One region of the Terribacillus sp. JSM ZJ617 genome, then DNA from elsewhere that is predicted to be linked to it. Evidence: predicted binding sites of a transcription regulator. Region 1 holds the regulator's gene; the other holds the start of a gene.
What was found. The regulator Rex, encoded in region 1, represses fermentation and respiration genes when NADH is low (regulators of the CRP and FNR family bind a similar motif). The targets are predictions, from matches to a motif close to TTGTGAAATATTTCACAA.

Region 1 (4,431 bases):
TAGCGCCTCCTACAACTATTATAGTAGGCTTTTCCCTTAAAACAGCGCTAACAAACGAGGAGTCGCTAATACTTCGATACCCGAAATTTATTTGTATGAAATTAACAATAACACTAAATTCCATTTTGGAAAAGTGTGAGATGATGAAGAAAAGACTTTAGGGGGATTTTGCTTGCTTACCAAGACCATCCGTTTCCTTATCATCTTTCTCTTGCTTACCGGAGTCACTGTCTGGATATTTGCTGCTTTCAAACCTTTTAAGCAGGATGCACTTATTGAAGATACTATAGGACAGATCGAGGTGTATGCTCCAGAAGCCATTAAATCATCTGTGACAGTTACAGATAAGGAGCGGATCGATTAAATACTGAAATGCATCAACACATGCAAACGAGAGGAAATGAGTCCTGAAGCTTCCTATCAAGCCCTTGATGCCACGCTGATTCTGTATGGAGCAGTAGACAATTATGATCGGCGTATGGCAGGATGGCAGTACGGTCAGTTTTGTGTATGATGGCACTATAATTGGCAGTGAGTTTGAACCTTTTCCATTGTAGAACAAGAAAAGCCGTCCTTTTTATATAGGCGGCTTTTCTTGCGGTATTGACAACTTCATGTATTTTCTAATCAATAACCTGCATCCGTTCATTAAACTTCGTTGGATACGACAAGAAGCCTAGCAAGATACTTGTCACAATGGCTGTTGTAAGCAGCAGGAAGAGAATCAGGAGCTGGAACATAACTGCCTGGAGCGGATCTGCTCCGGCAATGATTTGACCGCTCATCATACCTGGCAGCTGAACTAGCCCGATCGTTTTTTGGCTTTCTATCGTGGGAATAGTGCTTGCCTTAATGGATGCCAGCAGGGAGCGTTGAATCGCTTGCTTCGGTGTGCCGCCTAAGGAAAGGATAAGCTCTGTTTCCTCTCTTCTGGATGCCACTTCAGAAGTGAAGCGATTCAAAAACAAAATACCTAGCACCATCGAATTCCCTATAACCATTCCGCTTAATGGGATGATATATTGTGCAGTTGGAGGAGTAATCTGGAGTCCTAAAAGAATCCCTTGTGTCAGTACTTCGATTACCACGAATGTAAGCACCAGTTTCCATGTAATGCCCCTGATAGATGCACCTTTTTTTCTTGCATTCTGTACTGCTGCACCGATCATGAGCGCCACCATCAGGAAAATATAAAGAATATTACCGGAATCGAAGATAAACTGCAGTACATAGCCAACTGCAAACAGCTGGATAATGGAACGTACTGTTGCAATGACCGTATCTTTTTCGAGTCCCAGTTGTAATGTCTTAGATAAGAAAAGTGGGATAAGGACAAATATCAGAGTGAGTAACAAAGCAAGTGCATTCATTTTTCCTCCTCCATGACAAAGTGCTTAACGGCATCATTCTCTGGATGGTCAAGTATGGCAATCGGTCCTGCTTCGGCAATAGTGCCATTCATCATGACCCAGACTTCATCTGCAACCGTCTTTGCTTGTTCCAAGTTATGCGTGATCCAGATGATCGTCGTTCCATTCTCTCTATTGACCCGCTTCATCAGATTCTCAATATCCTGCCTAGAAACTCGATCCAAGGAAGAGGTGATTTCATCCAGCAGTAAAATCCCCGGCTCATTCAGCAGTGTTCTAGCAATAGAGACCTTCTGCTTCTGTCCGCCTGATAAATCCCTGCTATTTTGATTCAAGATATCAGGTTCCAAGCCTACCAACTGTATCATCCGCTCTGCCTCATCATCAGACAGCTCCTTTTCAGAGAGCTGTAATGGCAATGCCAGATTATCACGAACGCTTCCTTCAAGCATGATTGCTTGTTGGAGAACAACACCAACATGGCGGCGTAAGCTCACAGGATCAAACGTTATGATTTCCTTCCCATCGATCAGGATATTTCCGCCTGAGGGTGACAGTAATCCATTGCATAATCGAAAAAGTGTCGTTTTCCCTGCGCCTGATGGGCCGATTATTGCTGTAATCTTCCCCTTTGTGAACGCACCTGTAATATCGTGGATGATATGGTTTTTCTCCGTTTCATACGTCACATTCTCTAATGTGATGGCTTCTTGATGCTCCATGCTTACACTTCCCTTCAGCTTACATTTCTAGTTTCTCTGCCTGATCTTGATTTAGCCGTGAATGATATGATAAAAACATAAATTGATTCCAGTTTGTCTTTCTAAAGAAAAAGCACCTCTGCTTGAGAGGTGCTAGAATTAATAATGCTTCAAGAAATAAACTAATGACTGCAATTCAATAGCCAAGTCGATATGGTGAACACGAATATTGCTCGGTACCGCAATACGCGCTGGCGTAAAGTTCAGGATTCCAGCAATACCGCACTCGACAAGACGATCGGTGATTGCTTGTGCAGCATGCGCTGGCACCGTCAGGATCGCTGCACTAACATTGCTGATATATTGTTCCAGATCGTCGATATGGTATACAGGGACACCACCGATATTATGATCAACTTTTCCTGGATCCGTATCGAAAGCCATTTCTATTTTTGTATTGTTATTCTTCGTAAAGTTATAATTCAGAAAAGCTGTTCCAAGATTACCGACCCCGATCAGCGCCACTCTTGTGATCTCATCTTGATCTAGTGTTTTCCGAAAGAAGTTCAGCAAGTACTCTACATTATAACCATAGCCTTTTTTGCCAAGTGCTCCGAAATAGGAAAAGTCCCGGCGGATTGTAGCTGAGTCTACTTTAACCGATTCACTGAGTTCTTTTGAAGAGACTCTTGTCTTCCCCTGCAGATGCAGACTGTTGAGAAATCGATAATAAAGCGGCAGCCGCTTTGCCGTAGCTTTTGGTATTTTATTTTGGTCCATATACATGCTCATTTATCCTCCTAAAGCCTGCAGCTTCCAGAAGGGAACTTCGTGCAGCCATGCAGCTGATCAAAAAGGCCTATCGGACTAGAACGCTTTCGTTCTGTTACCTTCTTTCGTATATGATCAGCACTTGTTCCTAAATAATGGAATAATGGATGCAGACAGGTTCCTTTCTCGCATCTGTAAGGAGTTGCAGATGCTGCCTGCGGCTTCGTCCTTGAATTGTTACATATGATACTTTCACAAAGTACGATTATAGTTAACAACTTATTCTAACAGATTTGAGAAGGAAAGTCTTGTACAGATTCACAAAGACATACCTTGTCTCCATTTTAACAAATTCATTTCTGATGTCCATCCGCATGAAAGCGAAAAGCGCAGGAATTCGGTGCTTGCTACTGTTTTGTCACATAGGATACACTGATAGTATGAGGTGAACAGAATGATTTTATTGCAAGCGAACAATATAACGAAACTATTTGGCGCAGACGTCATTTTATCCAATATAAAACTGGAAGTACAAACACAGGACCGATTAGCCATTGTCGGACGAAACGGTGCAGGAAAATCTACCTTGCTGAAGATCCTTGCAGGGGAATTAAGCTATGACGAAGGAAATGTATTTTTAGCAAAGGATGCCACTCTTGGGTATTTGGAGCAGCATACCGGCTTGGAGTCTGAAAAAAGCATCCTGGAAGAAATGAAAACTGTCTTTGCAGATCTTATACAGCAGGAGGAGGAGCTGCGCCGTCTGGAAGCAAGGATGGGAGATCCTGAACTTATTTCAGACGAGACTGCCTACCAGCAGCTTCTAACCAATTATGATACTAAACAGCAGGCCTTCCGCTTGAACGGAGGCTATCAGTATGAAGCAGATATCCGTTCTGTACTGAACGGTTTGAGATTCGGAGATAAGGACTTGTCCACACCGATAGGTTCATTAAGCGGCGGTCAAAAGACGCGACTTGCTTTAGGTAAGCTTCTTCTCCAGAAACCGGACGTGTTAATACTGGATGAGCCGACTAACCACTTGGACATTTCTACCTTGGACTGGCTGGAAGGATATTTGAGCAGCTATCAGGGTGCTGTCGTAGTTGTATCGCACGACCGTTACTTTCTCGACAAAACCGTCAATACCGTCATTGAGATAGCTCATAATCACTCTGTTCGTTATAAAGGAAATTACAGTAACTATCTTGAACAGAAAGCTGCCAATTTCGAGCGGGAGCTGAAGCAATACGAGAAGCAGCAGTCCGAAATTAAAAAGATGGAAGAATTCGTCCAAAAGAACATCGCACGTGCCACAACGACAAAGCGCGCGCAAAGCAGACGCAAACAGCTGGAAAAGATGGAGAAAATCGACCGGCCGCTTCATGATGCATCTTCTGCGAAACTCACATTTGATATTGATCGGCGGAGCGGTAATGATGTATTGAAGGTAAAGGACTTGTCCTATCAGTATCCGGAAAGTACCTCCCCTGTCTTCGAACACGTTACCTTCCATATGAATCGTCAAGACCGCATTGCTCTTACTGGACCAAATGGAACTGGTAAGACGACTTTGCTCAAGACTATCA
Region 2 (4,431 bases), on a different contig from region 1:
GCTCCAAATTTGATAGCCTAACACGAATGGCAGCAATGCCAAACTGATATAGGTCATGACTTTCAATGAATAATCTCCTGATGATGCTGACTGTACAGTCAAGCTGTAAGCTTCACTGATAGAACTGATCATTACCCGAGGGAATAGACCAATGAACACAGAAGCAATCAACAGGATCATGATTAAACCAGACATCAGGAATGCCCAGCCATCACGTTTTCGTGTGATGAAGTAGCCAGATGCGATATACACAAGAATACCGACCATGAATAGATACTCTAAAATATTTTCATGGACACTGAACATATCTGTCTTAAAGAATGTCATTCCAAGGAATGCAACCAATAAAATTGCGTTGATTGGCAGCAATTTTTTTGCTGCACTGCGGCAGCGTTCACGTAACGTATCCATTAAACGTAGTGTTCCGAAGATAAGACCATGCCATACGCAAAGCATTGTCAACGTCACACCGCCAAGAACTGTATAGACATTGATGACATCGGACACACCAGCATGCATGTGCATATTCTCGTCAATCGGTACACCTTGGATCAACGCAGTGAACATGATACCGAAAACAAGCGGCGGAATGATACTGCCGAAGAGAATCACCCAATCCCAAGTCTTGCGCCACGTCGGGTGCTCCGCTTTGCCTCGGAACTCGAAAGCCACCCCGCGGCCGATCAGACCGAACAAAATGAAAGCGAAGCAAAGATAAAAACCGCTTAGCATAGACGCATACCAGTTCGGAAAAGCTGCGAACATCGCTCCGATAGCTGTGATGAGCCATACTTCATTCGCATCCCAATATGGGCCGATCGAATTGATGAAAGCGCGTTTTTCCAAATCATCTTTAGCTACAAATTTACTTGCAATCCCGACGCCGAAGTCGAAGCCTTCCAGGAAGAAGAAGCCAACGAACAAAACAGCGACAAGGATAAACCAAAATTCATTAAGAGAAAGCATGTTGACCCTCCTTCGTGAATGGGTCTGCGATTGGTTCTGTTTCTTCCACATCATGCTCCGGCCCTTTTTTGATTTCACGGACGAACAAAGTAATCATGACCGCGAACAGAATCAAGTACATGGCCGAGAAAGTGATGAGGGAGAAAAGAACTTCTCCAGCTGTGACACCAGCACTGACCGCATCCTCTGTTTTCATATATCCAAATACAACCCATGGCTGACGACCGATTTCAGTCATGATCCAACCAGCAGAGTTGCCGATAAACGGGAAGCTGATTGCAACGATCATCAAGCGCAGATACCATTTGCTATTAACGAGTTTTTTACGTGCATAAAGATAAGCACCCCAGATGGATAGAGCTAGAACTGCTCCGCCTAGTACCGTCATGACACGGAAACTCCAGAATGTCGTTTTGACAGGCGGGATGTAATTGCCAGGTCCGTATAGATCTGTATAACGTTCCTGCAAGGAATTCATGCCTTCTACTGAACCGCTGAATGTACCATAAGATAAGAAACTTAACATATAAGGGATTTTAAGTTCTCCCGTATTTTCCTTCGCTTCGGTATCGATATTGGCAATTACTGTCCAAGGTGCAGGATCGGCACTGTCTTCCCAAAGACCCTCACTGGCAGCCATTTTCATTGGCTGAGTTTCCACAAGATATAATGCCTGCTCGTGACCGGATAAAGCGATACCGATACCACTGATCAAAGCGACAACAATTGCAACCTTAAAGGAACCTTTATAGAATTCCACATGTTTCTTACGCAATAGAGCAATGGCACTAATACCAACGATGAATAATGCACCAGTCGCGAACGAACCGAAGACTGTATGCGGGAATTCGACCCAAAGCTGACCATTTGTCATGATTGCCAGAAAGTCATTCATCTCAAGTCTGCCATTTTGCAATACTTCTCCGACTGGATGCTGCATGAATGAGTTTGCAGACAGAATGAAGAATGCAGAGAAAATCGTACCTAGGGACACAAGCCAAATACATAATGCATGCACCCATTTTGGCAAGCGATCCCAACCGAAAATCCACAGACCAAGGAAAGTGGACTCCATGAAGAATGCCAGCAGCGCTTCAATAGCAAGCGGTGCACCGAAAACATCCCCTACAAAACGGGAGTATTCCGACCAGTTCATTCCGAATTGGAATTCCTGTAATATACCGGTGACAACACCGACTGCGAAGTTGATCAGGAATATATGTCCCCAGAACTTCGCCATTTTTTTATATTTATCGTCTTTTTTGACAACATACAATGTTTCCATGATTGCAATGATGAATGCCAATCCTATACTTAACGGAACGAATAGGAAGTGGAACAACGTCGTTGATGCAAATTGGATACGCGAAAGCTCTACAACATCCATTTTGCCGCCTTCTTTCTTTTCATAATTTTATCGGAAACTATGTGAAATTGGTCACAATGTCCTGTTACATTTAGTATACTCCTGTCTTCCTATTTGGGATTGTGAAATATTGAACAATTTGTGGCGTAATCGTCACAGCTTTGTTAACAAACAAAAAAATCCCTTTAGAAAGGGATTTTCAAGTAGTTGTTATGAATTTATTTTGACTTAAATTGAATTCTGTTTCTTCATATTGTTAATAAATCCTGAATTGCCGCGGAGGCACCTTCCGGTAATTCAAATTCGAGTGCTTGCTGTAAATAATGCCGATCCTTTAGCCCGCTACTGCGGAAGTATTGCTCCATTACAGAACGTTTCCCTTCTTTTCCGGGCAACAACCAGTACATAATGTACCATGCCTCCATACTGCTTAGCGGCAGTACACCGGCAATTGTCTGATCCCTTACAGCAGTAAAAGGCATCTCTAATACATTACCTCCATAGGAAACGGCAAAACCTGCCATCAAGTCCACTTGTAAACCATCTGACATAGTGAAGGTTGTACATGACTTCGTTTGAAACCGGTCCAGCGGCAGCTTGTCTTCCGATATGACCGCTATGTTTTGAAGTGTTCTTTTTGCACGGGCAAACTGCTCAGGCTCTACTAGTATATCCATATCATTTGGACTAACTGGCAGCCCTTTTAAGTAGAGCAGCAATGAACCCCCAACAGCATAAACAATCTCATTCGCTTCCAGCAGCGTTACGATTGGTTTGACGTGCAAGAGTTCGCCTTCCTTTCGTTACATTATAAATCCTTGATATACCAAACATCACAAGCATAATGTTCTGTTTCGCTCAGAGGCCTGTCCAAACGCTGAAAGCCTGTCTTCAGATAGAAACGATTTGCTGCAGTCATGTTGCTCAGCGTTTCCAAGTAACAGCGACTATAATGCTTGCTAGCAAAAGTAAGTACTGTTTGCAGCAAATCGCGTGCAATGCCTGTCCCGCGTGTATTCTTGGCTGTATACATCTTCTGGAGCTCACAAACTTCCGGGTGTCCTTCGATCGGACCAATACCGCATCCGGCAACAATCGTTCCTTCCTCTTCCACAACCCAATACTTCGAACCTGGCTGCTGATACAAGGAATAGAAACGACCTAAATCTGGATCACTCCAAGCTGTTCCAGGTTTATCGGCACCGAACTCCTTTAAGCAAGTCCGAATCAGCTGCTCGACTTGCTGATTATCTTTTTCTTCAATTTCCCTGATTCTCATACTTCCACCTCATATGCTTTCCTTTCGAAAATCGGCTCGTTACTTAGAGCCATTCCGTCATGCTCCGGAATCTGATTCGTACTATGTAAACGCGCATACTCCTGCAATACTTGGATCAACAAGCAGTATTTCCTTCTGTTTAGGTACCCTCCTTATTTTACCATTATCCAAACAAATGTATAGAGAATACAAGGTATACAGAAATACAAAAACGCCGTAGATTTTCCTTGTTCCTGCATTTGTAGCTTGATAGCATGATAGATAATGCCTCCTGAAACAAATGCATAAGACTTACCAAGAAGCCAGCCTGCCGCTGAAAACCCCAGCTAAGATGAAACTTGTTAACAGCGCTACACTTCTCCCTTTCCATAAATTGACAAATTCATTCAAATCTGGTCCCAACCTAATACAAAAACCAGACAAATATCTTTGTCTGGTTTACAAACTATCACGTTTTTCCAATTTTAATCCGATCTTATTCAATGCACGCTCCAAATTGGCTTCAATAAGAATGTCCTTTAATTCCATCTGCAGAGATAATGCTTTCAATGCTAAATCCGGATGGAATCCGGTCAGAATAGGGGTCACCCCGATAAGCTTCAGCAAGGTGGCTATCTTTAGCAGTGAGCTGCTCACCACATGATCAATCTGTGAAATACCAGATAAGTCGATGACAAGATAGTCCAAATTCAGCTCCAGACTCTTTTGCAGAGATAGCTGAATTATTTTTTCTGCTCTATCTTCATTGATGAATCCGATAATCGGAAGCACTGCTACCCCAGAAGTAATCGGAACAAATGGTGCTGATAAATTTTGTATC

Region 2: ACH6C1_RS11855 (cytochrome ubiquinol oxidase subunit I) is a predicted target of Rex. The motif match lies at 2,393-2,410, and genes of this name have one in related genera.

The regions. Positions count from the first base shown of each region.
Region 1 is NZ_JBISEQ010000005.1:4,663-9,093, reverse strand. It holds gene ACH6C1_RS15460 (hypothetical protein) at 173-364, shown strand; gene ACH6C1_RS15455 (ABC transporter permease) at 624-1,370, opposite strand; gene ACH6C1_RS15450 (ABC transporter ATP-binding protein) at 1,367-2,092, opposite strand; gene ACH6C1_RS15445 (redox-sensing transcriptional repressor Rex) at 2,231-2,857, opposite strand; gene ACH6C1_RS15440 (ABC-F family ATP-binding cassette domain-containing protein) at 3,297-4,431, shown strand, end outside.
Region 2 is NZ_JBISEQ010000003.1:63,422-67,852, reverse strand. It holds gene cydB (cytochrome d ubiquinol oxidase subunit II) at 1-966, opposite strand, end outside; gene ACH6C1_RS11855 (cytochrome ubiquinol oxidase subunit I) at 953-2,353, opposite strand; gene ACH6C1_RS11850 (nucleotidyltransferase family protein) at 2,581-3,117, opposite strand; gene ACH6C1_RS11845 (GNAT family N-acetyltransferase) at 3,141-3,611, opposite strand; gene ACH6C1_RS11840 (hypothetical protein) at 3,608-3,733, opposite strand; gene ACH6C1_RS11835 (GAF domain-containing protein) at 4,050-4,431, opposite strand, start outside.